Regions from separate parts of the Streptomyces sp. NBC_01571 genome, predicted to be linked through region 4. Evidence: riboswitches for the same ligand, from Rfam matches in the RefSeq annotation. Region 4 holds a riboswitch; each other region holds the start of a gene.
What was found. Region 4 has a riboswitch for cyclic di-AMP ahead of OHB41_RS28195 (C40 family peptidase). Riboswitches for the same ligand answer to the same signal wherever they lie in the genome.

Region 1 (6,940 bases), 4.7 Mb from region 4:
GGAGGTCAGGTTCCACTCCGCGGTCGCGTTCAGCGACGAGGCGGTGGAGGAGGCGTCGAAGCGCAGGATCTTCGGCAGGCTGGTGGAGCTCTTGCTGTTGTCGCGCTCGGTGACGACGAACATGCCGTCAGGGGTGACGACCACGCCCTCGGCGTCGGGGTCGCCGCTGCCGCCGGCGTAGTGCAGAGCCTTACCGGATCCCCAGCCGCCGGCCGGGTCGGGGCTCCATGTCGCGCCGTTGGGCACGAGCCTGTACAGCTTGCCGGGACCGTTGTTCACCGCCCAGAGCACGCCCTCGAACTCGAACGACAGCCCGCTGAGGTTCTCCCCGAACACGTTCGAACCGTCCGCGACGGTGACCGCCGCGCCGCCCGGCCACGTGGTGTCACCCCCGCCGCCGCTGGTGCCGCAGGCGTTCGCCGCGCCCTTGGTCGGCGCGGTCGTGGTCGTGAACGCGCCGGTGCCGTCCGCGCACCGCCCGTACGTGGTACTGGCGTGGTCGGTCCAGGTGTAGGAGTCCATCAGGGTGGAACCGTCCGTCTGGAACAGCCGCGCGGAGTCCGAACTGCCCAGCCCGTACGACGACTCGACGTCCAGCGCCAGGAACGCACCCGGAGCGATCGACGTCTTCTTGCCGATCTTGTAGGAGTGGGAGTTGTCGTTGTCCTTGACGATCCATCCGGACACGTCGACCGCGGCGGACCCGGTGTTGACGAGTTCGACCCAGTCGCCGGGGCTGCCGCCGCTCGACTCGACCTCGTTGATCCGTACCGTGGACGGGTCCTGCGCCGAGGCCGGCGCACCCGACAGGCCGAGGGCGAGGAAGGTCAGGGCCGCGGCGGTGATGGGGGCTTGTCTACGCCAGTGCGTACGCAAGGTGGCCGGTCCTCTTTTCAGGGGGTCGGGCAGACAAGGAGCGCGCTCACGCTCCCGGCGAAGCTTCGGGCACACCGACGACCAGGGTCTGAACACGCCGCGAACAGTGCGGGTAGACGCCGAACGGACTTGATCAACCGGTACCCCTGCCGCCCGGCCGCGCCAAGGCGGCTCCCTTGGCGCCGAGTTGGGTACCTGCGTCGGCGCAGGAGCCTCCACACGCGTGCCGTCGCCTACGCCAGGCTCGAGCGGACGGCGAACGACCTGCGTAGGAACCGTGCACTCCGCGGATGAGGGCCCGGGACACCCGCCGCTGGTCACTTTCCGCGTTCAACTGGCGTGTCTCCAGGACCGCACAAAGCGGGCCAGCCACGGCTGGCAGAAGCGGCTACCACTCCTCGCTAGCTCCTCCGCGACGATGGCTTCCCGCAACTCTCCCCACTGGAGCCGCACATGGCACACGCGGTCGAGGCGACGGCCAAGGCGGGCACGGTCGGGAACCTCACCGCGAAGATCGTCGGCGGCAGCTCCTTCAAGGTGGAGGGGAGCGCGTCCGACGACATGTCGGTGGTCACCAACAGGACGGCGACATGCGCGACCGTCTCGGGCAAGTAGCCGTCCGCGTGGGCCCGTTCGGCGCCCCCGTACGTGCGCCGTCCGAGGGGGCGTCCGAGGCGGGGCCCGACGCCCGCGCCAGGTCGGCACGGGCGTCGCGCAGGTCGTCCCGGGCCAGCCGCTTCGGCGGCCCCCTTCAGGCCGCCGGACGGCAGCCGTGCGCGAGTCCTCCCGGCCCCTTACGCGGGCCGCGCGGCACTGTGGATGGCGGCCTGTCCGGCGTAGAAGATCGACTCTTCGCGTATGTACGCCCCCGGGCTCGGCGCGTGGATCATCATGCTGTTGCCGACGTAGAGGCCGACATGGCTGACGTCGCCGTAGAAGAAGATCAGGTCGCCGACGCGGAGGTCGGTGAGCGGGATCGCCGTGGTGGCCGTCGCCTGGTGGCGCGCGGTACGCGGGAGTGCGACCCCGGCCATCATCCACGCGGCCCGGGTGAGGCCCGCGCAGTCGTAGGAACCCGGCCCGGCCGCGCCCCAGACGCACGGCCTGCCGATCTGCGCACGGGCGAAGGCCAGCGCCTTGGCTGCCTTCATGTCGTACCCCGATCCGGACGTGTCGCCGCCGGCCATGACCGTGCCCGCGGTGGTGGGCGCCGCCGAGGTGACGGGCGCGGCCGGGACGAAGGACGCGTCGGGAGCGACGGACGGGGCGAACGGCGCCGACACGACCGACGGGGCAGGGGCAACGGTCATGGCCGGGCCGTAGGCCGTCTCCGAGGCGACGGGCACCTCCGGAGCGAAGAGCGGGTCCGGGGCTCGGAACGGCTCCGGGACCTGGAGCTGGTCGGGGGCGTAGACCATGTCCTGGGCGTAGGACAGCTCCGGAGCGTAGGGCGTACCCGGGGCGAACGCCGTGTCCGAGGTGAACGTCATACCCGCGGCCGACGCGGCGTCCGAGGCGAACGCCGTGTCCGACGCGAACGTCATACCCACGGCCGACGCGGCGTCCGAGGCGAACGCCGTGTCCGACGCGAACGTCATACCCACGGCCGACGCAGCATCCGAGCCGAACGCCGTGCCCGACGCGAACGTCATACCCACGGCCGACGCAGCATCCGAGCCGAACGCCGTGCCGGGGGCGAACGTCATGTCCGAGGTGAGGGGCATGCCCGTACCGAGGGACGCGTCCGTACCGGCGGGTGCGCCCATGCCCGCATGTGCGGCCGTGTCCACGGGTGCGCCCATGGCCAGGCCGGCCGACTGCCGACGCCGCCACTGCTCCTCGGCCTCGCGGCGGGTCTGTTCCTCCGGGGCGGCCCAGACCTCCGGAGCCGGCCGCGCCTCGATCGCCGCGATCGGGGCGCTCCGCTGCTGGACGACGTGACGGGACAGCAGTTCCCGGGCGAGTGCGAGCTTGCGCCGGTTCTGCTCCTTGCGGTTCTTCAACGAGGAGTGGCCGGACTCCGCGGCCGGCGCGGGCAGGGCCATGACGGCCTCCTGTCGCGCCCCGGTCCCGGCCGGCAGCGCCGCGACGGCCCTCCCGGAGGACAGCTCCGGCACAGGCCCGGCCGCCGGTCCGGCGGTCAACTCGGCCACGGGGCCCGCTCCCGGTCCGGCGGTCAGCTCCGGCACGGGGCGCCCCGCGGTCTCCAGGGCGCGAGCGGAGGGTCCGCCCTCCAGGCGCTTCACGGGAGGCGTGGGACGCGCTTCGGCCGCGCGTTTCGGCATTCTGTCGGCCGGCAGCCTCGCCGGCACGGTCGGGCCCAACTGGGCACGTCCCACGTCGAACCAGGGCCGGGAGACGTCGTCGAGGGCGGCGTCGGTCCCCCTGCGCCCGTTGTCCCGGGCCGGGTTGACGCGCTTACGCGAACCGGAGGTCATCGCGCGGGTCGCGTTGTAGTTCCCGGTGGCTGTCTCGGCCCGGTCGTAGAGGGAGCTGATGCGCTGCTGGACCTCTTCGCGGCTCGGACCGTCGTCTCCGCCGAGCGACGCGGAGTTGGGGCTCTGCGAGAGGTCCGCCGAGGAGCGGGCCACCGTCGCGGGTGCGGAGCGGGGCATGCCGGGGAGGCTGCTGCCTCCAGGGCCCGGGGTGCGTTCCGGCGCCATGGCAGACGTACTCCTTCCGTGCTCCGCCTACCGAGTTAGCTGTCGGGTTCGGGCGGACGGATCCGGAAGGTATGCCCTACGGCCTCTGCCCGGTCGGGCAGTTGGGCCGATTCACCCCAGGGTTCGGTTGGGTCCCCGGCTCCGGTGGCCAGGAGGCCGCACCGGATTAGGCGGAGGCCAAGCGACCCGGCGAGGTTCGCCGGAGGAAGTCGTGTGGCCTGTCGCCAACTTAGCCAACTTGTGTGCCTCACGTGAAGATTGAAGTGCGAAGTGTCCGATATGTATTTGTGACCTTCGTCGTACTCCCGATCTCGGGTGAGTCCGCTCACCGCGGCGCCCGTGTCAGCGCAGTTGCGCCCGTGGCTCCTCGGCGCGATACGCCGGATCCGACGGGTCCGCCAGGGCCGGTGACTCCGCCACGGCCGGCGCTTCCGCCACGGACGCTGGGACCGGGGGCTCGAACTGGTCCGATCCGCCGGTCGGTCGATCGGCCGCTCGGCGCGACTGGAGCAGGACCGTCAGGGCCCGCACGGGTCTTCGCCAGCTCCCGTGCAGCAGTCCCAGGACGATCGCGGCGGCCACGGCGATCAGGTGCTCCCGACCTGCCAGATTGGGTTTGACGATCGACTCCCACACCATCGAGCCACCGGTGAGCGCGAACACCACGGGCGCCCGTCGGACGACCGCGAGATAGGTGAACAGGCCCACCACCGCGGCGGACGGGCCGGTGTCCAGCACCTGCCCGATCTCGGGGGGCAGCCCAAGGCCCCACCAGCCCGGGCCCATCGCGATCATCACGCGGACGGTGAGGGTGCCCGCCAGCGTGGTGACGTACGCGATGGCCAGGGTCCGCGCCCGGCCGAGGGCGAGTTCGGCGAGGGCGAACGCGAGGAACAGCTGAGTGATGCCCGCCCACACCGGAAGGTCGAGGGCGGGCACGTACAGCGACACGGGAGTACGCAGCAGAGCCAGCGGCAGGGGCAGGGACGCCTTGACACCGCCGGTCAGCCGCACCACCGTGGCGCCGGCCGGGTGCTGGGCGATCGCGTGGAAGAAGATGACCCCGAAGGCGGCCACGAAGGCCAGCACGAGTCCGGACAGTCCGCGGCGCAGGAGTTGCCGGAACGGTTCGACGACCATGCCGTGCCACTCGCCGCGCAGGGTGCGTCCGACGAACGACACGATCCGGTACAGCGTGCCGCCCGGTCGCCCGCGCGCGTCGTCACCCGCGGCGGACGGCGGTGGGCCGTCGCCGGGTCCCGCCGTCCGTCCATGACCGTTGCCGACATCGCCGCGACGCTCTTCCACCGCCCTAAGCAATGCCCTCTCCCCCCACCACCCGCAGGACGTCTCCCCGTATAGAGGGACGAGATCTTCATTAGGTTGACTCCGGCCGCGCCCTCTCCCTGTCGCGGGCCCGGCCCCCACGGCCCGTGCGCCTCAGGGCGAGCGACGCGGGCCGCCCGTCGGTCTGCCCAGGTAGGTCAAGGGGCCCGGTTCCGGTACGGGGATCTCGTGGAAGCCGAGACGGTCGTAGAAGGCGCGGGCGGACGTGTTGGCGGTGACCATGCCGAGGTGGACGGCCGGGACACCGCGATCGGCGAGCGCGTCGAGGAAGGTGTCCATCAGCGCCCGGCCATGGCCCCTGCGCTGCCAGTCGGGGAGCAGGTCGATGTGCAGATGCGCGGGATAGGCGACGAGTTCGGGCAGGATCATGCGTTCCGGGCGGTGCAGCAGGTCGATCATCGTGTCGCCCGGCGTGCGCGGTGGCGTCGTGCTCCGGGGGTACCGCTCGGCGACACCCGGTATCCAGATGTCGCGGAGGTCGCCGACGAACCGCTCGGTGTCGGCGGTGCCGAGGACGTAGCCGACCGCCCGGCCGGTCCCGTCGTCGAGCACGAAGGCCAGCTCCGGTTCGAGGTGACAGTAGGGGTACGCGAACAGGGTCGGCATCAGCTCCTGGTCGGGATGGAGGGCCCGTGAGTCCCCTCCGTCATGAGCCGTCATCACGCACACGTGCGCCACCGCTGCCCGGTCTTCGGCCTGATACGGGCGGATCGTCGGCTGGTGAGTCATGAGCCGTATCCTCCCTGTATGGGAGCGCTCCCGCCAGCGCCTGGACGGCTCCGACCGCCCCGCCCGTCCGACCCGTCCCTTCCGTCCCCCCGTCCGCCCGTCCGGCCCGCTCGAACCGCCCGGCTCCCGGCTCCCGGCTCCCGGCTCCCGGCTCCCGGCTCCCGGCTCCCGGCTCCCGGCTCCCGGCTCCCGGCTCCCGGCTCCCGGCTCCCGGCTCCCGGCTCCCGGCCAGGGTCCCTGCCCGCGGGGCATCGCCCCGCGCGGCCGACCGCGGTCACCCGCCGCGCAGCGTCTCCCACTGTGCCGCGGCGCTGTCCAGCAGCATTTCCAGGGCCGTGGGATAGGCGCTGTCGACCATGCGGGTCGCCAGGAGGGGCGCCGCCTCCGCGATCCGGGGATGGGTGGCGCGCGGCAGCCGGGCGTACGTCGAACGCCACATGTCCTCGTCGGCGCTGCGGCTCTCGCGTGGCAGCGCCAGCGAGGCTGCGTCGAGCGCGGCGAAGGCCAGCGTCTGGTCGATGAAGGCCTGGTAGATCCGTACGGTGTCCGGCAGCGGGAACCCCGCCGTGCGCAGGACGTCGAGGATGGCCTCGTCGGCCGCCAGTTCGTGGGCCCGGCCGGTGACCCGGTTCGCGGTCAGCAGGGCCGCCTGCGGATGCCCGACGTACACGGCGTGGATACGCAGCCCGAGGCCGCGCAGATCGGGCCGCCACTCCCCCGTGGGCCGCCAGCCGTCCAGGGCCTGCCCGATCAGGGCGTCGCCGATCGCGAGGGTCAGGTCGTCCATACCGCGGAAGTACCGGTACAGGGTGCTGGGATCCGCGTCCAGGGCCAGGCCGAGACGGCGGGCGGTGAGACCCGCGCTGCCGTGCTCCCGAAGCATCCGCAGGGCGGTCTCGACGATGAGCCGCTCGGACAGCACGGTCCCGCCCCTGGTGGGACGACGCCGTCGCCGCTTCTCCTCGGGCACCACCGCTTTCGGCACCGCCGCCTCCTCGCTCCTTATGCCAACGCCATTGACCTTATCCGAGCGCCCGGCGTTGGATCTCCCGCCAGGGGCGCCGCGTCTCCGGTCCGCGCGGGCACGTCCCTTCTCCGCAGAGAGGAAGTCCGTGTCATGCGTGTTCTGCTTGTGGGAGCCGGCGGTGTGGGCACCGCCATCACCCGGATCGCGGCCCGTCGCCCGTTCTTCGACGCGATGGTCGTGGCCGACTACGACCTGAGCCGCGCCGAGGCCGCGGTCGCCGCCCTCCCGGACGCCGCGGGCCGCTTCCGTGCCGAGCGCGTCGACGCCTCCGACCAGGGCGCGGTGACCGCGCTGCTGA
Region 2 (6,940 bases), 1.7 Mb from region 4:
AAGGCGTTCACCCCGCGCCGGGTCGCCGAGTTCGCGCCGCGCGTGCAGGAGCTCACCGACCACCTCATCGACCAGTTCCAGGAGAGGGGCTCCGCCGACCTGATCCACGAGTTCGCGTTCCCGCTCCCCATCTACGCCATCTGCGACCTGCTGGGCGTGCCCCGCGAGGACCAGGACGACTTCCGGGACTGGGCGGGGATGATGATCCGGCACGGCGGCGGCCCGAGGGGCGGCGTCGGGCGGTCCGTCAAGAAGATGCGCGGGTATCTGGGCGAGCTCATCCGCAAGAAGCGTGAGGCCCTCCCCGGCGTGCCCGCGCCCGGCGAGGACCTCATCTCCGGTCTCATCCGCGCCTCCGACCACGGCGAGCACCTCACCGAGAACGAGGCCGCCGCCATGGCCTTCATCCTGCTCTTCGCCGGGTTCGAGACGACGGTGAACCTGATCGGCAACGGCACGTACGCGCTCCTCACCCACCCCGGGCAGCGGGAACGGCTGCAGACCTCGCTCGCCGCCGGGGAGAGGAGCCTGCTGGAGACGGGTGTCGAGGAACTCCTGCGCTACGACGGCCCGGTGGAGCTGGCCACGTGGCGGTTCGCGACCGAGGCGGTCCGCATCGGCGGACAGGACATCGCGCCCGGCGACCCCGTGCTCGTCGTCCTCGCGGCTGCGGACCGTGACCCCGCCCGGTTCGCACAGCCCGACACGCTCGATCTCTCCCGCCGTGACAACCAACACCTCGGCTACGGCCACGGCATCCACTACTGTCTCGGCGCGCCGCTCGCCCGGCTGGAGGGACAGACCGCGCTGGCCACCCTCCTCACCCGGCTGCCCGACCTCCAACTCGGGGTCGATTCGGCTGATTTGCGATGGCGTGGCGGACTCATTATGCGTGGATTGCGCACGCTTCCGGTGGAGTTCACACCTGGTCGGTAGTCATGCGGCAGTCGTACGGTGTGCGCGAGGCGGTTGTCGCGGCGCGCCGGAGTGGTGGCCGCAGAGTATGAAGGTCCGGTCGCCAAAAGGTGATGCTCCCTCAACTCTGTGATCTTCACGTGATCTGCGCTGCACCTACTTGTGACAAGTGATCGGGTGCGGATACGTTCACCCATCAACGCGGCTCATCAGCCGCGTAGTCACCTGCTGTCACGTGAAAGGCTCTCGCATGCTCTCCGGGAACGGCCGCCATCGTCGCCCCCGTCAGGCTCCGGCCCTCATCGTCGCGGCAGGAGTGACCGGATCGGCCATCGCCATCCCGCTGCTCGGTGCCGCCAGCGCGAACGCGGCCGACGGCACCACCTGGGACCGGGTCGCCGAGTGCGAGAGCGGCGGGCAGTGGAGTGCCGACAACGGCAACGGGTACTACGGCGGACTGCAGTTGACCCAGGAGAACTGGCAGCGGTACGGCGGCCGCATGTACGCGCCGAGCGCCGACGAGGCCAGCCGCTCGCAGCAGATAGCCGTCGCCGAGAAGGTCCTGGCCGACCAGGGTCTCGCCGCCTGGCCGACCTGCGGCCCCCTCTCCGGGCTCAGCAAGAACTCGGGCGAGGTCTCGGTCGACACGGGTGTGGCCGGCGACTCGTCCAGCTCATCCGATTCATCCACTTCGTCCGATGGGTCCGACTCCCTGTCGGACTCGCTCGGGATCGGCGCCTCTCCGTCCGACTCCTCCCGGTCCGATTCGTCCTCGACCGATTCGTCCTCGGACGAGACCGGGAACAGAACGAAATCGGACGCGCCCTCGGACGAGGAGTCCGGCAGCGCGCGGGAGGCGGACAGCGAGGGCGCGAGGTCGACGAAGGGTGGCGAATCGGGCAACTCGGGCCAGGGCGGCGACGCTTCGGCGGCCTCCGAGGGTGCGACGACCGGCGCCGGGCGCCACCGCGGCGGCAGTGCCGCAGAGAACTCCACCGACGACACGGCGGACGGCCGCGGCGACGACTCCTCCGGTCGGCACGCCTCGCGCGACTCCGGCGTCGCCCGCGGCGTCGTCGACGGCTCGTACGTCGTCCGCACCGGAGACAGCCTCTCGACCATCGCCGACGCCCTTGACCTCGAAGGCGGATGGGGCGGGCTCTACGCCGGGAACGAGAAGACGGTCGGCGACGACCCGGACCTCATTCTCCCCGGTCAGAGCCTTGCAGTTGATGCCGAATCGGGCGAAAAGTAGCGGGAGTTCACGTCATGGTTCGCTGGGTAATGTCCGGTTTGGCGCAAGTGAGAGATGGATCTCAAAGGCCCTGATCGTCTTTGAAATTCGGTCGATCGACTGCTTACGGTCATCACCGCTCGCCACAGCGGGCCCCGACGGTCGCAACGCCGAATCCTGCCAGCGGCCGTACGGGAACAGTCGACGCGTCAAGCGCCGTAGGCAGGAGCGGGGGACCCAAGGTAAGCGCCGCGCCCGGTAGTTGACCGGGAGCGGCTTGGGGTGAAGACGTGCGCCGAGAGCGCACGGCCGGGCACTCACCCGCCCGAACCCGACAGCTCACCTCGCAGGCGTCGGTGAGGGGATCACTCGATGCTGTTTTCCAGCAAGGGCAAGCACCGCCGTCCGTCCAAGGCCACTCGTGTCGCCACGCTCGCCGGTGTCACCGGCGTCGCCATCGCCGCTCCGCTGATGGCCGCCGGCAGCGCCTCCGCCGCCACCGCCTCCGAGTGGGACTCCGTCGCCCAGTGCGAGTCCGGCGGCAACTGGTCGATCAACACCGGCAACGGTTACTACGGCGGCCTGCAGTTCTCGGCCTCCACCTGGGCCGCGTACGGCGGCACCGCCTACGCCTCCACCGCCGACAAGGCGTCCAAGTCCCAGCAGATCACCATCGGCGAGAAGGTCCTCGCCGCACAGGGCAAGGGTGCCTGGCCGACCTGCGGCACGGGCCTGTCCGGCGCCGCGTACACCGGTGGCACGACCGCCCCCGCCAAGCCGTCCACGTCCAGCGGCACGCAGAGCACCGAGAGCCGGTCGACGGACACCGCGGCCTCCCGTTCGTCCGAGCGCCCGGCGGCCCAGAAGAAGACCGTCTCGACGCCGACCGGCAAGAAGGTCAAGAAGGGCGACGGCGAGTACAAGGTCGTCAAGGGCGACACTCTCAGCTCGATCGCCGAGAAGAAGAAGGTCAAGGGCGGCTGGCAGCAGCTGTTCAAGCTGAACAAGGACATCGTCGACGACGCGGACTTCATCTACCCGGGTCAGCAGCTCCACCTCAGCTGAGACGACGGTCCTCCCGGACGACGGGCCGATCGGTCGACGGTCCGCCCGGACGAGAGGCCTCCCGGATGAGAGGCCTCTCGCAGGAAGGGTCTCCACGCCGGAGACCCGATGAGGGTCCACCCCCGTCCCCACGGGCTCCCCGCTCCGGTGCGTCTTCCCCCGTACGCACCGGAGCGGGGCTTTTTGTTTCGAAGGGGAACAATATTTACCCTCAGTTCTGCTCAAGGGGTGGTCGAGCGGCTGGCCGATCGCCCCGAGCCGGTTAGGCTCATCCCGCGGAGCCGAACGCGGCACCGTGCAGTGCGGGCCCCGCGGGCCCGCGTACCCGCGTCACATCCCAGAAGGAGATGCTCGTGCCGTCCATCGACGTCGTCGTAGCCCGGGAAATCCTGGACTCCCGAGGCAACCCCACGGTCGAGGTCGAGGTCGGCCTCGACGACGGCAGCACGGGTCGTGCCGCCGTTCCGTCCGGCGCCTCCACGGGGGCCTTCGAGGCCATCGAGCTCCGTGACGGTGACCCCAACCGTTACCAGGGCAAGGGTGTCGAGAAGGCCGTCCTCGCCGTCATCGAGCAGATCGGCCCGGAGCTCGTCGGCTACGACGCCACCGAGCAGCGTCTGATCGACCAGGCCATGTTCGACCTGGACGCCACCGACAACAAGGGCTCGCTGGGCGCCAACGCCATCCTCGGCGTCTCGCTGGCCGTCGCGCACGCCGCCTCCGAGGCGTCCGACCTCCCGCTCTTCCGCTACCTGGGCGGCCCGAACGCGCACCTGCTGCCCGTTCCGATGATGAACATCCTGAACGGCGGCTCGCACGCCGACTCGAACGTGGACATCCAGGAGTTCATGATCGCCCCGATCGGCGCGGAGTCCTTCTCCGAGGCGCTGCGCTGGGGCGCCGAGGTGTACCACACCCTCAAGTCCGTCCTGAAGTCCAAGGGCCTGTCCACCGGCCTCGGCGACGAGGGCGGCTTCGCCCCGAACCTGGAGTCGAACCGCGCCGCGCTCGACCTCATCCTCGAGGCCATCAAGCAGGCCGGCTACGTCCCCGGTGAGCAGATCGCGCTCGCGCTCGACGTCGCCGCGTCCGAGTTCTACAAGGACGGCAAGTACGAGTTCGAGGGCAAGTCCCGCTCGGCCGCCGAGATGACGGAGTACTACGAGGAGCTCGTGGCGGCGTACCCGCTCGTCTCCATCGAGGACCCGCTGTACGAGGACGACTGGGCCGGCTGGAACGTCATCACCAAGAAGCTGGGCGACAAGGTCCAGATCGTCGGCGACGACCTCTTCGTCACCAACCCCGAGCGCCTCGCCCGCGGCATCGAGGAGGGCTCCGCGAACGCCCTGCTCGTCAAGGTGAACCAGATCGGCTCGCTGACCGAGACCCTGGACGCCGTCGAGATGGCCCAGCGCAACGGCTTCAAGTGCATGATGTCCCACCGCTCCGGCGAGACCGAGGACGTCACCATCGCCGACCTGGCCGTCGCGGTGAACTGCGGTCAGATCAAGACCGGCGCCCCGGCCCGCTCGGACCGTGTCGCCAAGTACAACCAGCTGCTGCGCATCGAGGAGATCCTCGACGACGCCGCGGTGTACGCGGGCCGCTCGGCCTTCCCGCGCTTCAAGGGCTGACCCCGGCAGGGTTAAGGCTTAGCCAGTCGCACGTACGTCCCCGTACCCGGTCCCGTACCGTGTGCGGGGACGTACGCACGTGTGAAGGGGAGGCGGGGACATGGCCGTGAAGGACCGGGACCGGTTCTCCACCGCGACCCGGCTGCGGCTGCTCGGCGAGCAGACGGCGGCCCGGGTCTACCGCTCCCAGACCAAGCGTCAGGCCCGGCGCTCGCGGCTGACGGGCCGGGCCGCGCTGCTGGCGCTCGTCGTCTGCTCCCTGATCGTGGCCCTCGCGTACCCCATAAGGCAGTACGTGTCCCAGCGCGCCGAGATCGCCGATCTGCAGCGGCAGCAGGAGCAGGCCCGCGCCCGGGTCGAACAGCTCCGCGACCTGAAGGCGCGCTGGCAGGACGACGCGTACGCGGAGCAGCGGATCCGGGAACGGCTGCACTACGTGATGCCGGGCGAGACCGGATACGTCGTGATCGACCCGGACGCGGCGAAGCAGTCGCGGACGAACCGAGGGGCGGACGCCCGCCCCTGGTACGCCAATGTCTGGGACGGCGTCGACAAGTCCGACCGCTCCGACCGGTGAGCTGACACGGACCGGTGAAACGACAGAGAAAGTGACTTGAGCACAGGCATGGAAACGCCCCCGCCGCCCACCCCGCGGACCGAGCCGACCGACGCGGACGTCGAGGCCTTCAAGCAGCAGCTCGGCCGCCCGCCGCGCGGACTGCGCGCGATCGCGCACCGCTGCCCCTGCGGCGAGCCGGACGTGGTGGAGACGGCGCCCCGGCTTCCCGACGGGACGCCGTTCCCGACGACGTACTACCTGACGTGTCCGCGCGCGGCCTCCGCGATCGGCACGCTGGAGGCCAACGGCGTCATGAAGGAGATGACGGACCGTCTCGCCACCGACCCCGAGCTGGCCGCCGCGTACCGGGCCGCCCACGAGGACTACATCGCGCGCCGCGACGCCATCGAGGTGCTCGCCGGGTTCCCGAGCGCGGGGGGCATGCCGGACCGGGTGAAGTGCCTGCACGTCCTGGTGGCGCACTCCCTGGCCGCGGGCCCCGGGGTGAACCCGCTGGGGGACGAGGCGATCGCGATGCTGCCGGAGTGGTGGCGCAAGGGGCCGTGTGTGGACCATTCCGTGGCCGAGGACCCCTCCGCGGAGGGGTGAGGTCCGGGCCCCTGGGGCCTGGCGCCCCCAGAACACCGCTTCGGCCTGAACGGCCTCGTCCTCAATCGCCGGACGGGCTGGATATGGGTGCCTGCGCTGGAGACTTCGGCGTGCGCCGGATGGTTTCGGACGGGCTGGGGGTGCGAGGTCTCGCTGAACGGCCGGCGCCCGGGGGCATGGATTCCAGCCCGTCCGGCGTTTGAGGACGAGCCCTTCGGGCGATGGAGGGTCCAGCGGGCGCAGCCCCCTGGCGGGGTCCGGGGCGGAGCCCCAGGGACGGGATGGCGGGGGGTCCCCCTGCTCGAGCGAAGCCGAGAGCTTGGGGGAGGGCAGGGGCGGCGGGGCGAAATAGGCTGGGCCGCTGCACGCCGGAATCGGAAACCACCACAGGAGACCACAGCTCATGACCAGGGTCGCCGCCATCGACTGCGGCACGAACTCCATCCGTCTCCTCGTCGCCGACGCGAACCCGGCGACGGGCGAACTCGTCGACCTGGACCGCCGTATGACGATCGTCCGGCTCGGCCAGGGAGTGGACCGCACCGGCCGCCTCGCCCCCGAGGCCCTGGACCGCACCTTCGCGGCCTGCCGCGAGTACGCGGCGGTCATCAAGGAGCACGGCGCGGAGCGCCTCCGCTTCGTCGCGACCTCCGCCTCCCGCGACGCCGAGAACAGGGACGAGTTCGTACGCGGTGTCCTCGACATCCTGGGCGTCGAGCCCGAGGTGATCACCGGCGACCAGGAGGCCGAGTTCTCCTTCACGGGAGCGACCAGGGAACTCACGGGCCGGGACGACCTCGCCAAGCCGTACCTGGTCGTGGACATCGGCGGCGGCTCCACCGAGTTCGTCATCGGCGACGACCACGTACGCGCCGCCCGCTCCGTGGACATCGGCTGTGTACGGATGACCGAGCGCCACCTGGT
Region 3 (6,940 bases), 1.2 Mb from region 4:
GCGACGTCGAGGTCCCGGTCATCGAGGCCGCGGTCGACGAGGAGCTCGCCCGGTTCGCCGAGGAGGGCCCCACGGCCGAGGAGATGGAGCGCGCCCAGGCCCAGTTGGAGCGCGAGTGGCTGGACCGGCTCGGCACGGTCGCGGGCCGCGCCGACGAACTGTGCCGGTACGCGGTCCTGTTCGGCGATCCGCTGCTCGCCCTGACGGCCGTGCAGCGCATCCTCGACATCACCGCCGAGGAGGTCCAGGAGGTCGCCAAGGCCCGCCTGCGCCCCGACAACCGCGCGGTGCTCGTCTACGAGCCGATCGCCGACGAAGCCACCTCCGCAGACGAAGCCACCGACGCCGCCGACGACACCGACGAGGAGGCGGCGAAGTGACCGAGCTCGCCACCATGGACTTCCACCCGCAGCCCCAGGCCGGCCGGCCCAAGCCCTGGGCGTTCCCCGCTCCCGAGCGCGGCACGCTGGACAACGGCCTGACCCTGCTGCACTGCGACCGCCCGGGCCAGCAGGTCGTCGCCGTCGAGGTGCTGCTCGCCGCGCCGCTGGAGGCCGAGCCGGCCGGCTACGACGGCATCGCCACGATCATGGCGCGCGCGCTCTCCGAGGGCACCGACAAGCTCTCCGCCGAGGAGTTCGCCGCCGAGCTGGAGCGCTGCGGCGCCACCCTCGACGCGCACGCCGACCACCCCGGCGTCCGCCTGTCCCTCGAAGTGCCCGTCTCGCGCCTGCCCAAGGCGCTCGGACTGCTCGCCGACGCCCTGAGGGCACCGGCGTTCGCCGAGAGCGAGATCGAGCGGCTGGTGCGCAACCGGCTCGACGAGATCCCGCACGAGAGCGCCAACCCGGCCCGCCGCGCCGCCAAGGAGCTCTCCAGGCAGCTGTTCCCGGCGACCTCGCGGATGTCCCGTCCCCGGCAGGGCACCGAGGAGACCGTCCAGAAGATCGACGCGGCGGGAGTCCGCGCCTTCTACGACCGGCACGTACGCCCGGCCACGTCCACCGCCGTGATCGTCGGTGACCTCACCGGCGTGGACCTCGACGGGCTGCTCGCCGAGACGCTCGGCGCTTGGACGGGCTCCTCCGCCGAGCCGCGTCCCGTGCCGCCGGTCACGGCCGACGACACCGGCCGCGTGATCATCGTGGACCGCCCCGGCGCGGTCCAGACGCAGCTGCTGATCGGCCGTGTCGGCTCGGACCGGCACGACCGCGTCTGGCCGGCCCAGGTGCTCGGCACGTACTGCCTCGGCGGCACCCTCACCTCGCGCCTGGACCGCGTCCTGCGCGAGGAGAAGGGCTACACCTACGGGGTGCGGGCCTTCGGCCAGGTGATGCGTTCCGCGCCGGACGGCACGGGCATCGCGATGCTCGCCATCAGCGGTTCCGTGGACACCCCGAACACCGGGCCGGCGCTGGACGACCTCTGGAAGGTGCTGCGCACCCTCGCCGCGGACGGTCTGACGGACGCCGAACGCGACGTCGCCGTGCAGAACCTGGTGGGCGTGGCGCCCCTCAAGTTCGAGACCGCGGCGGCCGTCGCGGGCACGCTCGCCGACCAGGTCGAGCAGTACCTGCCGGACGACTACCAGGCGACGCTCTATCAGCAGCTCGCCGCGACCGGCACCGTGGAGGCCACCGCGGCGGCGGTGAGCGCCTTCCCGGTGGACCGTCTGGTCACCGTCCTGGTGGGCGACGCCGCGCAGATCGAGGAGCCCGTCAAGGCGCTCGGCATCGGTGAAGTGACCGTCGTGGCCGCGGAGTAGAAGCGAGGCGGAAGACGCGAGCCCAGGGGGCCCGGGTGACCGAAGAGTCGCCCGGGCCCCCTTTTGCCCTGACAACACCCTCAATTTGTCCGTATTGATAGGGAGGTTGCCTTTCTTCCCTGTGGCATGCACTACAAAAACCGTGATCCGTTTGTTGTTTGAAAGAGGGCCCGCTTAGCGTCGGTCCGGCTGTTCGTCAGGCAGTGCGCCGCGTCCGCGGCACCGGACAGTCATCGCCGAGTCCCCGTACGGCGCGAGCCAGGGGAGCCGGGGACCCGTACGCAGTCCCTGGGGTGAATCGGACCCCCCTCCCCGCGAGGGCGTCCGTAGGAGACCTTCCTGCTCCGAACCCGTCAGCTAACCCGGTAGGCGAGAGGGAAGGAAAGGACCAAGCCCCTTCATGGCGTTCACCTGTGGCCCCGGGAAACACCGTCGTCCGAGCCGCGTGAAGCGCACCACCTCGAACGCCGTCGGCGTCGCGGCGCTCACCACCACCGGTGTCATCGGAACCCTGGCCGCCCCGGCCTTCGCCGCGGACAGCTCCGTCGAGCAGACCGGGCTGACCCAGGCCGTCACCATCGGCGACACGGTCGCCGCCCAGATCGACGCGCAGGCCGCCGCGCAGCAGCGTGCGGCCGACGAGGCCGCCGCCCGCCGGAAGGCCGAACAGGCCGCGCGCAAGCGGGCCGTCGAGGAGGCCAAGAAGGAGCGCGAGGCCAAGGAGCGCGCCGCCCGCGCCGCCGAGCGCAAGCGTCTCAACACCTTCGTCCTGCCGATCCCCGGCTCGTACGTCTCCACGGGCTACAAGGCCGGCGGCAGTCTCTGGTCCTCCGGCAGCCACACGGGCGTCGACTTCCACGCCGCGTCCGGCACCCCGGTCCACGCGGTCGGCTCGGGCACGGTCGTCACGGCCGGCTGGGGCGGTGCCTACGGCAACCAGATCGTCCTGCGGATGCACGACGGCACGTACACGATGTACGGCCACCTGTCGTCCATCGGTGTCTCCGTGGGCCAGACCGTCACGCCCGGCGGTCAGCTGGGCCTCTCCGGGGCCACCGGAAACACCACCGGACCCCACCTCCACTTCGAGGCCCGCACCACGCCGGAGTACGGCTCCGACATCGACCCGGTGGCCTACCTCCGCTCGCACGGCGTGAACGTCTGACGCCAGGAGGCCGCACTTCCGAAGCCCCGGTTCACCCGAGCCGGGGCTTCGTCGTTTCGAACGGCTGTCTGTCCAAAAAATATCCATGGATTCCGGTCCGCCATCGGAAATTCCGGCCTGCTGCAATAGAGTCGCCGAACGAGCGTCAATCGACCGCGTTTCGCGGGGATTAAGGCGGAGGTCCGGTCATGCGCATTCCCGCGCACTCGGTATGCACGGCGATCCGTGACGACATCGTCGCGGGTGTCTACGAGCGCGGCGGCCGGCTCACCGAGGAACTGCTCGCGCGCCGCTACGGCGTCTCGCGCGTCCCGGTGCGCGAGGCTCTGCGCACCCTGGAGGCCGAGGGATTCGTCGTCACCCGCCGGCACGCGGGCGCGTGCGTGGCGGAGCCCACCGAGCAGGAGGCGGCGGACCTGCTGGAGATGCGCATGCTGCTGGAGCCGCTGGGGGCGTCCCGGGCCGCCCAGCGGCGCACCGAGGCCCACCTCAAGGTGCTGCGAGGCCTGGTCAGACTGGGTCAGGAGCGCTCCAGGAGGGGGAACAGCGAGGATCTGCGCTCCCTGGGCGGCTGGTTCCACGAGACGCTCGCACAGGCTTCCGGGAGCCCCGCGCTGACCTCCACGCTGGCCCAGTTGCGGCACAAGATCGCCTGGATGTACGCGGTCGAGGCGCCCGCCGATCCGGTGGAGTCGTGGGCGGAGCACGGTGGCATCGTGGACGCGGTGGCGCGCGGCGACGGCGAGCGGGCCCGGGCCATCACGGCGCTGCACACCGAGCGCGCGACGGCCGCGCACCGGCTGAGGTTTCCCGGTGGGGGAGAGCGCCCGGACCGTGTGAGGACTTCGCAACGTCCCGTAAACATGACGGGCCTGCGTCATTAACACAGGGGCCGTATACAAAGAGGGGTAATTCGCGGGGGATTATTTCTGCTGCCCGTAATTCGAAATAGCGAAGGGCCCGCCCGATGTTTTCAGGCGAGCCCTTCGATATGCGTACGGGGCGATGTCCTTCGGTACGAAGACCTTCGCCGCCGTCGATTCGGAGCCCCGTGAGGGGGGCGCCTCAGACGGTCTCGGGAAGCTCCTCGAGGCCTTCCGCGACCAGCTTGGCCAGTCGGTCGAGGGCGGCGTCCGCGCCCTCGGCCTCCGAGGCGAGGACGATCTCCTCGCCGCCCTGGGCGCCCAGGCCGAGGACCGCCAGCATGGAGGCCGCGTTGACGGGGTTGCCGTCCGCCTTGGCGATCGTCACGGGGATGCCGGAGGCCGTGGCCGCCCGGACGAAGATGGAGGCGGGACGGGCGTGGAGGCCCTCGGCCCAGCCGACGTTGACGCGGCGCTCAGCCATGTGATGCTGCCCTTCAGGGGTTCAGGGTTGTCTAGACCAGTGTTCCATAGAGTGAAGCGCGTCCGAAGCGGGTGTCGTACCCGCCCCGAACCCGGCTTCGGACCCCGGCCTGGATCCGAATCCGCTGCCCCTAGCCTGCCTCGCGCCGCTGTCGGACGCGAGCCGTACTCTGGGGCCCATGCAGACCTCGTCGGACCGGCACGAGTACCCCTCCCACTGGGAGGCCGACGTGGTGCTGCGCGACGGAGGCACGGCCCGCGTCAGGCCCATCACGGTCGACGACGCCGAGCGCCTGGTCAGCTTCTACGAGCAGGTCTCGGACGAGTCGAAGTACTACCGCTTCTTCGCGCCGTACCCGCGTCTGTCCGCCAAGGACGTCCACCGCTTCACGCACCACGACTTCGTGGACAGGGTGGGGCTCGCGGCCACGATCGGCGGCGAGTTCATCGCCACCGTACGCTATGACCGCATCGGTGCCGGTGGCCTGCCCGCCTCCGCGCCCGCCGACGAGGCCGAGGTCGCCTTCCTCGTGCAGGACGCCCACCAGGGCCGCGGCGTCGCCTCGGCCCTCCTCGAACACATCGCCGCGGTGGCGAGGGAGCGGGGCATCCGCCGGTTCGCCGCCGAGGTGCTGCCGGCCAACACCAAGATGATCAAGGTGTTCACGGACGCCGGGTACCAGCAGAAGCGGCACTTCGAGGACGGCGTCGTCCGCCTTGAGTTCGACCTCGAACCCACCGACCGCTCCCTCGCGGTGCAGCGCGCGCGGGAGCAGCGCGCCGAGGCCCGCTCGGTGCAGCGGCTGCTCGCGCCCGGCTCGGTCGCCGTCATCGGCGCGGGCCGTGCGGCCGGCGGGGTGGGCCGCAGTGTCCTCGCCCACCTCCGCGAGGCCGGTTTCACGGGCCGGCTGTACGCGGTGAACAAGTCGCTCCAGGACAAGGAGCTCGACGGGGTCCCCGCGCACCGCTCCGTCCGCGACATCGGCGAGCACGTCGACCTCGCGGTCGTCGCCGTGCCCGCGCCGTACGTTCCCGAGGTCGTCGCGGAGTGCGGCGAGCACGGGGTGCAGGGTCTCGTCGTCGTCTCCGCCGGTTACGCCGAGAGCGGGCCCGGCGGGCGCGAACGCCAACGCGAACTGGTCCGCCAGGCCCGCACGTACGGCATGCGGATCATCGGCCCCAACACCTTCGGGATCATCAACACCTCTCCCGGCGTGCGCCTGAACGCCTCCCTGGCACCGGAGATGCCGCGCCCCGGACGGATAGGCCTGTTCGCCCAGTCCGGCGCGATCGGGATCGCCCTGCTGTCCCGGCTGCACCGGCGTGGCGGCGGCGTCACGGGCGTCACAGGCGTGTCCACGTTCGTCTCCACCGGGAATCGCGCGGACGTGTCCGGCAACGACGTCCTCCAGTACTGGTACGACGACCCGGACACCGACGTCGCCCTCATGTACCTCGAATCCATCGGCAACCCGCGCAAGTTCACCCGGCTGGCGCGGCGGACGGCGGCGGCGAAGCCGCTGGTCGTGGTGCAGGGCGCCCGGCACGCCGCGGCTCCCCAGGGGCACGCGGTACGGGGCACCCGGCTGCCGCACGCCACCGTCTCCGCGCTGCTGGCGCAGGCCGGGGTGATCCGGGTCGACACGATCACCGAGCTGGTCGACGCGGGCCTTCTGCTGGCACGCCAGCCGCTCCCTCCCGGCCCCCGGGTGGCGATCCTCGGGAACTCCGAGTCGCTGGGACTGCTGACCTTCGACGCGTGCCTCGCGGAGGGCCTGCGGCCGCTGCCGCCGCTGGACCTGACCACGGAGGCCTCCGCGGAGGACTTCCACCGGGCGCTGGAACGGGCACTGGCCGACGACAGGTGCGACGCCGTCGTGGTGACGGCCATCCCCGCGGTGGGGGAGACCTCCGTGCAGGACGCGGCCCTGGCCGAGGCGCTGCGCTCGGCCTCGGCGTCGGCCCCGGCGAAACCCGTGCTGGTGGCGCACGTCGAGCTCGGCGGGCTCGCCGAGGCGCTGTCCGCCGCCGCCAGTACGGCCCCGCAGACCGCCCCCGGGGCCGGCGGCACCGCGGACACCGCCCGGCCCGGAGCGCACGCCGCCCCCGTCGGTCGGCAGGACCCGGAGCGGCCGTCCGCCGGGACCGGGGCACCCGACGAGACACGCCTCATCCCCGCCTACCCCGCGGCCGAGCGCGCCGTCCGCGCGCTCGCCGAAGCCGTGAAGTACGCCCAGTGGCGACGGGAGGCGGCCGAGCCCGGCAAGGTGCCCGAGTACGAGGACATCGACGAGAAGGGCGCCGCCGAGCAGATCGACGCGCTGCTCTCCCGGGGCACCGGGCTGACGCTGGGGGCCGAGGACACCTGCGCCCTGCTCGGGCGGTACGGCGTCGACGTACGCCGGGCGCTGCCCGCACCGACGCCCGGCGAGGCCGCCGCGGCCGCGCGCACCCTGGGCTACCCCGTGGCCCTCAAGACCACCGCCCCGCACCTGCGGCACCGCGCCGATCTCGGCGGAGTACGCCTGGACCTGGCGGACGAGGAGCAACTGCGCAGGGCGTACGCGGAGTTGACCGAGCTCTTCGGGAGGCCTGAGGAGCTGCGGCCGGTCGTCCAGGGCATGGCGCCGCGTGGGGTGGACACGGTCGTACGGGCCGTCATCG
Region 4 (6,940 bases):
GCCAGGCCCGAGCAGTCGAAGGCGTCGGGACCGGTGGCACCCCAGACGTAGGGGCTGCCGAGCTTCCCGTAGGCGTACGAGACGGCGGCGGCCGCACGGGAGTTGGGGGCCGCGACGGAGCCGGCCGAGGGTGAGGCGGACGCCGGGCCCAGGTCCCGCGCGGCGGACCGGGAGGCGTGCCGCGCCGTGCCCGCCGCCCCGAGGCGCGCCCGCTGCTCGTCGGTGAGCCGTGACAACAGCTGCCGCGCGGAGTCCAGCTTTCCGGTGATCGTCTTCTTGGCCCGCTTCAGCTCCGCCTGACGCGAGGTGAGCGACGTCAGCTCGACGTGTGCGGCCCCGCGCAACTGCTCGATCTCCCGCAGCTGCTTGCGTACCCGGGCCACCGCCCCCGCCTGCCGGTCGCCGACCCGCTCGGCGAACGCGGCCCCGTCCAGGTACTGGTCGGGCCGGTCGGAGAGCGCGAGCTGCAGGGCGGGGTCGAGGCCCCCACTGCGGTACTGCGCCGCGGCGATCGAACCCAGCGCGTCCCGCGCCGCGTTGAGCCGGTCCTCCTTGCGCGCCGTCTCGTCGCGCAGGTCGCGCAGCCGCCGTGACGCCTGGTCGGCCTTCTCCTTCGCCCCGTCGTACTTCTCCGTGGCGACCTCGGCCTCTTCGTACAGCTTGTCGACCCTGGCCTTCACCTGCGCCGGGGACAGTTGCGGCTCCGCGTGCCCCGTGCCCTCGAATCCGGCCGTCGTCGCCGCGCCGGCGAGGGCGATGGTCGCGGCCGTGCGGACCGTATGGCCGCCGAGTGAGCGCTGTCTGGGCTTGCGGTGCGCTGCCACGAGGGCCCACATCCTTCCCGGGGGACGTGACCGCCGAGGAGAGCGCGGTCATCGGTGACGCGTCCGGCGACGGCCCGCACAGGGGGAGCGGGTCGCCGCCGGACCTTTCTCGGCGGTGGTGTCCGACTGCCGCCCCTGGCCCGGGCGGCGGTGGGGAGCCGGGCACCTGGTGGAGGACGCTAAACCTGAGTGTGAGGGCTCGGTAACACCATGTACGGAACTGGCCTAACTGGATCGCTGGGTGACCGTATGTGACCGTGATCCGCGCTCGGCGCCGGCGACTTCACGCAGGGTGATGACCGATGGGAAGGTTCCGGGCCAACCGGGGGTCCTCAGGTGCTACGGGTCCCGAGGGGGTGGGCCGGTGCGAAGGGGGACACCCACCGCCGATTAGGCTCCGGCCCCATGGACGTACTCATCCATCTCTTCGTGGGCCTGCACATCATCGGCATCGCCTCGCTGCTCGGCGGCTTCCTCACCCAGATGAAGGCGATGGGCCGGGGCACCGCCCGGTTCGTCCCCGCCATGCTGCACGGCGCGCTGACCATGCTGGTCACGGGTGTCGTCCTGGTCGGTCTCAACCAGGCCGACGACCACTCGGTCAACACCGTCAAGATCGGCGTGAAGCTGGCCCTGCTGATCGTGATCCTCGGACTGGTCTATGTGAAGCGGGACGACGAGAAGGTCGACAAGGGCCTGTTCGGGCTGGTCGGGCTGCTGACGACCGCGAACGTCTTCATCGCGGTGCTGTGGACCTGAGGGTTCCGGCCGCCACCAGCAGCCAGGCCGCCACCGAGATCCACAGCAGTACCTGCCCGAGCGTCCTGAGCCAGGAGAAGCCGACGGCGTCCGCGACCGTCAGGGCCGCCACCGCCGTCATGGCCATCGGGAACACGGTCGCCCAGCGCCGCACGTCGTACCGCGGACGCCGCCACAGCAGCTCCGCGACGGCCAGCACGGCGTACCAGGCGAGCGTCACCATGATCAGCGCCTGGGTCACCCAGCGCATCACGCCGTTGTCGTCGTAGTTCCACAGATAGATGTCCGCCTGGTAGGCGAGGACCAGTTTCGAGGCGGCCAGCGCCGAGATCGCGAGCGCGCCGCCCGCGATCCAGTGGTCGCCGCCCCCCGTGGCCGTCTCCCGGAAGTCGAAGCACGTCAGCGCCACCACGTAGAGCACCAGGAACCCCAGCCAGAACAGCACCAGCGCCGCGTACGCGAGCCAGTCCGCGCGCGCGGCCCCGGCGAGGGACGCGGCGAGCACCGCGAGGGCCTGTGTGGCCACGCACCCGAGGAACACGCTTCCGGGCATCCGGAGCCGCAGGTTTCGGAGGAGCAGGTAGAGCAGCCCCGGCCACAGCACCGCGGCGAGCGCGAGCAGCACCTCGGCGGCCCCGAGCCACCCCAGGTCGGTCAGCCGGGTGCCGATTACGGCGGTCGCGGCGACCCCGGTGAGCGCGCTCGGCGTGCCGGCCTCCTCCCACCACCGCTCCCGCTCCCGCATCAGGCGGACCGTGAAGTCCACGGCGAACCCGAGCCAGGCGACGGCCGCCAGGACCAGCGCGATCCGGGACACGATCTCGTCACCGGTCTCGTACAGCCCGACCGAGAGGATGCCGGTGGCCAGGACGACGGCCGCGGCGGCGGGCGGGCTCTCCGCCCACCAGGTGCGGAGTCGGACCCACGGGCTGCGGGGCGGCGAGGTGGCTGACATGGCCCCGATGCTAGGGATCCGCGAGCGGGTTGCCCGGGGGGCGCGCGCGTGCTTCACGAATGCGGGGTCGGCCGGACGGGTGCGCGGGGTCCCGGGCGCGGGAGTACAAGTGCGCGGGCGTACGGCGGTACCGGCCCGCGGTGGTGCGGGCGCCGGCACGGGGTGGCAGGAGAGGGCGAGAGCTGTCGCCCTCCCAGGCGGGAGAGGGAGACGCCGGCGCACGGGAGAGGTGGGCGCGGATGGTACGGGCACGCGTGAGGGCACGCGCGCGTGGAGCCCGGGAGACCTCACGCGCGCGTGCCCCGCGCCGGGGCTCACGCCGGGCGCACCACGCTGTGGATGATCGACTCGCCCGCGTAGAAGATCGACTCCTCACGGACGTACGCACCCGGCTTGGGGGCGTGGATCATCATCCCGTCGCCGATGTAGAGGCCCACGTGGCTGATGTCGTCGTAGAAGAAGACGAGGTCTCCGGGCTCGATGGCGGAGAGGGAGACCGTGGTGCCCGCGTTCACCTGGTCGTAGGTGGTCCGTGGGAGGGTGACGCCGGCGGCCTTCCAGACGGCCTGGGTGAGACCGGAGCAGTCGTACGAGCCGGGCCCGGTCGCGCCCCACACGTACGGCTTGCCGATCTGGGCGCGGGCGAAGGCGATGGCCTTGCCGGCCTTGGTGGCGTACGAGGAGTCGGTGGCCGGGGTCCCGGAAGTCCCCGTGGTTCCGGCCGGCGTGCCCGGCTGCCGGGCCGTCTCCCGGGCCTTCCTCTCCGCCGCGGCCCGCTCGGCAGCCAGTTCGGCCGCTTCGCGGTCGGCCGCTTCCTGCTTCTTCTACGCGATCGCGGCGAGCCGCGCCTTCTCGTCGGCGGTCAGCTTCGAGAGCAGGTCGCGGGCCGCGGCGAGCTTGCCCTGGACGTCCGCCTTGGAGGTCTTGAGCGCGTCCTGCGACGTGGTGAGCGTCCGCAGGCTCCGGGAGGCCTCCCCGCGTTTCTTCGAGGTGGCGGCCTGTTCGGCGGCGTAGTCGTCGACGGCCGCCTTCTGGCGGGTGGTCAGACGGTCCATCAACTGGGTCTGGTCGAAGTAGTCCTGCGGGTTGTCGGCCAGCAGCAGACTCGCGCTGCCGGGTGCGGACGCCCCGGTGCGGTACTGCGCCGCGGCGAACGAACCCAGCTCCTCGCGCGCGGCGTTGAGTCTCTCGGTGCGCCGGGCCACGTCGTCGAGGAGGGAGTCGACCCGCTTGCGCTGCTTGGCGGTCTTCTCCCTGGTCGCGTTGTACTTCTCGGTGGCCGTCTCGGCCTGGTGGTAGAGGTCGTCGACCTTCTTCTCGACCTCTTCGAGGCTGGGCCGGGGCTCGGCCGGGGGTGCGGCGTTGGCCGTCTGCGAGAGCAGGGCCACGGAGGTCAGGGCGGCCGTGGCGAGGGCCGGGGTCCGTACGCCCGTCCTGCGCGGGCCGGGGGGACTCCACTTGCGGTGCGACGCCAAGAGAGGCGACTCCTTCCGTCATCCGCCTACCGGGTTAGCTGTCGGGTTCGGGCGGGTACTTCCGGAAGGTTTGCCCTACGGTCCTTGCCCCAGGGGCGGCTGGACCGATTCACCCCAAAGTCGGTTGGGTCCCCGGCTCCGGTCGCCGCACGGGCGCGCCGGACTCGGCGGAGGCCGCTCGGCCCGGCGACGTTCGCCGGTTGCCGTCGAGCGGTCTGCCCGGCACGCTAGCCAACGCGTAAGTGTTCTGTGAAGTTTGATGTGCGATATGCCCGATACATTTTCGTGACCTGAACCGCCGGGGCGCCCGGAGTGGCCGACCGTAGTGGGGCGGTGCCGCAAGGTGAGGGCGCATCGGGGCGGGAGGGGCGGCCCGTTTTCCGTGGGCGCGCCGGACCGGACTCCGTGGTGGATCCAGCCTGGACTCCGTGGGAAATCCGGCCCAGTTTCCGGGGTGGCGGCGGGTTGTCAGTGCGGCCGCCTAGACTCGGAGAGCGATGAGCAGCCTCTTTGATGACAGCTTCCTGGCGGACCTCAGGCCTTCCGGGGCCCATGAGGAAGAGTCCCCGCCGCCGCCCGAGGACGAGGCGGCGGAGCCGCTTCCGGACGACCTGTTCGGCGGCCGCTTCGACGTGCCCCCGGACCGCGACGCGTACTACCGCGACGGCGCCCACCGGCCCGCCGTCGACCCGGCGGCCCTGCTGGACGGGCTGAACGAGAACCAGCGCGCGGCCGTGGTGCACTCCGGCTCCCCGCTGCTCATCGTGGCCGGCGCCGGCTCCGGCAAGACCCGGGTGCTCACGCACCGGATCGCGCACCTGCTGGGCGAGCGCCATGTCCACCCCGGCCAGATCCTCGCGATCACCTTCACGAACAAGGCCGCGGGCGAGATGAAGGAGCGCGTCGAGCAGCTCGTGGGCCCGCGCGCCAACGCCATGTGGGTGATGACCTTCCACAGCGCGTGCGTGCGCATCCTGCGCCGCGAGTCGAAGAGGCTCGGCTTCACATCCTCCTTCTCGATCTACGACGCCGCCGACAGCAAACGCCTGATGGCCCTGGTCTGCCGTGACCTGGACCTCGACCCGAAGCGTTTCCCGCCGAAGTCGTTCAGCGCCAAGATCTCCAACCTGAAGAACGAGCTGATCGACGAGGAGGACTTCGCCGGCCAGGCGGCGGACGGCTTCGAGAAGACCCTCGCCCAGGCCTACGCGATGTACCAGTCGCGGCTGCGCGAGGCCAACGCGCTCGACTTCGACGACCTGATCATGACGACGGTCAACCTGCTCCGCGCCTTCCCGGACGTCGCCGAGCACTACCGCCGCCGCTTCCGCCACGTCCTGGTCGACGAGTACCAGGACACGAACCACGCGCAGTACGCCCTGGTCAGGGAGCTCGTGGGACCGGCGAGCGGCGATCGTCCCGAGGACGTGCCGCCGGCCGAGGGCGACCTCGGGCCCGCCGAGCTGTGCGTCGTGGGCGACGCCGACCAGTCGATCTACGCCTTCCGCGGTGCGACCATCCGCAACATCCTCCAGTTCGAGGAGGACTACCCGGACGCGACGACGATCCTCCTGGAGCAGAACTACCGCTCCACCCAGACGATCCTCAGCGCGGCCAACGCGGTCATCGAGCGCAACGAGTCGCGCCGCCCCAAGAACCTGTGGACCAACGCGGGCGCGGGGTCGAACATCACGGGCTACGTCGCCGACACCGAGCACGACGAGGCACAGTTCGTCGCCGACGAGATAGACCGTCTCACCGACGCGGGCGAGGCGAAGGCGGGCGACGTCGCGGTCTTCTACCGGACGAACGCCCAGTCCCGTGTCTTCGAGGAGATCTTCATCCGCGTCGGCCTGCCCTACAAGGTCGTCGGCGGTGTCCGCTTCTACGAGCGCAAGGAGGTCCGGGACGTCCTGGCCTACCTGCGGGTCCTGTCCAACCCCGAGGACTCCGTCCCGCTGCGCCGGATCCTGAACGTCCCCAAGCGAGGGATCGGCGACCGCGCCGAGGCGATGATCGACGCCCTCTCGCAGCGGGAGAGGATCAGCTTCCCGCAGGCTCTGCGCCGCGTCGACGAGGCGTACGGCATGGCGGCGCGCTCGACGAACGCCGTGAAGCGGTTCAACACGCTCATGGAGGACCTCCGTACGATCGTCGAGTCCGGCGCGGGCCCGGCGACGGTCCTGGAGGCGGTCCTCGAGCGCACCGGCTATCTCGCCGAGCTCCAGGCCTCCACCGACCCGCAGGACGAGACCCGCATCGAGAACCTTCAGGAACTCGCGGCCGTGGCGCTGGAGTTCGAGCAGGAGTCCGGTGGGGGCGAGGACGGTGCCGGAGCGGCTGCCGGGACCGCGGCGGCCGACGAGGCTGGAGCGGCCGGCGGGGCTGGAGCGGCCGGGGCGGCCGGCGGGCTCTCCGAGTTCCTGGAGCGGGTCGCGCTCGTCGCCGACTCCGACCAGATCCCCGACGAGGACGACGGCAACGGCGTCATCACCCTGATGACCCTGCACACCGCCAAGGGCCTGGAGTTCCCGGTCGTGTTCCTCACCGGCATGGAGGACGGGGTCTTCCCGCACATGCGTGCGCTGGGGCAGGTCAAGGAGCTGGAGGAGGAGCGGCGGCTCGCGTACGTCGGCATCACGCGCGCGCGGGAGCGGCTCTATCTCACCCGCTCGTCCATGCGCAGCGCGTGGGGCCAGCCCTCGTACAACCCGCCCTCCCGCTTCTTGGAGGAGATCCCGGACACGCATCTGGAGTGGAAGCGCACGGGCGCGACGGCTCCGGTGTCCTCGGGGCCCGTCTCGGGGGTGGCGGCCTCGCTGTCGTCCTCGCGCTCGCGGTCCGCGGCGTCCGGGGCCTCCGGTTTCGCGACGCGCCGCGGGGCCTCCGAGAAGCCGGTCGTCTCGCTGGCGGTGGGCGACCGCGTC

Region 1: it holds a riboswitch for cyclic di-AMP, as region 4 does, so the genes downstream of both, OHB41_RS52565 (C40 family peptidase) here and OHB41_RS28195 (C40 family peptidase) in region 4, are expected to answer to the same signal.
Region 2: it holds a riboswitch for cyclic di-AMP, as region 4 does, so the genes downstream of both, OHB41_RS20160 (transglycosylase family protein) here and OHB41_RS28195 (C40 family peptidase) in region 4, are expected to answer to the same signal.
Region 3: it holds a riboswitch for cyclic di-AMP, as region 4 does, so the genes downstream of both, OHB41_RS33485 (M23 family metallopeptidase) here and OHB41_RS28195 (C40 family peptidase) in region 4, are expected to answer to the same signal.

What each region holds. Positions count from the first base shown of each region.
Region 1 is NZ_JAPEPZ010000001.1:1,516,281-1,523,220, forward strand. Features, by position in the region: gene OHB41_RS06865 (lamin tail domain-containing protein) at 1-876, opposite strand, end outside; gene OHB41_RS06870 (hypothetical protein) at 1,330-1,491, shown strand; gene OHB41_RS52565 (C40 family peptidase) at 1,671-3,491, opposite strand; cyclic di-AMP (ydaO/yuaA leader) riboswitch at 3,548-3,722, opposite strand; gene OHB41_RS06880 (hypothetical protein) at 3,882-4,847, opposite strand; gene OHB41_RS06885 (GNAT family N-acetyltransferase) at 4,980-5,615, opposite strand; gene OHB41_RS06890 (TetR/AcrR family transcriptional regulator) at 5,890-6,600, opposite strand; gene OHB41_RS06895 (saccharopine dehydrogenase family protein) at 6,733-6,940, shown strand, end outside.
Region 2 is NZ_JAPEPZ010000001.1:4,512,313-4,519,252, reverse strand. Features, by position in the region: gene OHB41_RS20170 (cytochrome P450 family protein) at 1-936, shown strand, start outside; gene OHB41_RS20165 (LysM peptidoglycan-binding domain-containing protein) at 1,166-2,170, shown strand; cyclic di-AMP (ydaO/yuaA leader) riboswitch at 2,354-2,517, shown strand; gene OHB41_RS20160 (transglycosylase family protein) at 2,522-3,214, shown strand; gene eno (phosphopyruvate hydratase) at 3,562-4,848, shown strand; gene OHB41_RS20150 (FtsB family cell division protein) at 4,949-5,425, shown strand; gene OHB41_RS20145 (DUF501 domain-containing protein) at 5,474-6,016, shown strand; gene OHB41_RS20140 (Ppx/GppA phosphatase family protein) at 6,420-6,940, shown strand, end outside.
Region 3 is NZ_JAPEPZ010000001.1:7,439,295-7,446,234, forward strand. Features, by position in the region: gene OHB41_RS33475 (M16 family metallopeptidase) at 1-380, shown strand, start outside; gene OHB41_RS33480 (M16 family metallopeptidase) at 377-1,765, shown strand; cyclic di-AMP (ydaO/yuaA leader) riboswitch at 1,990-2,152, shown strand; gene OHB41_RS33485 (M23 family metallopeptidase) at 2,166-2,930, shown strand; gene OHB41_RS33490 (GntR family transcriptional regulator) at 3,119-3,814, shown strand; gene OHB41_RS33495 (HPr family phosphocarrier protein) at 3,996-4,277, opposite strand; gene OHB41_RS33500 (bifunctional acetate--CoA ligase family protein/GNAT family N-acetyltransferase) at 4,456-6,940, shown strand, end outside.
Region 4 is NZ_JAPEPZ010000001.1:6,220,055-6,226,994, forward strand. Features, by position in the region: gene OHB41_RS28180 (C40 family peptidase) at 1-824, opposite strand, end outside; gene OHB41_RS28185 (hypothetical protein) at 1,230-1,583, shown strand; gene OHB41_RS28190 (tellurite resistance/C4-dicarboxylate transporter family protein) at 1,561-2,538, opposite strand; partial or broken gene OHB41_RS28195 (C40 family peptidase) at 2,853-4,013, opposite strand; cyclic di-AMP (ydaO/yuaA leader) riboswitch at 4,022-4,193, opposite strand; gene pcrA (DNA helicase PcrA) at 4,511-6,940, shown strand, end outside.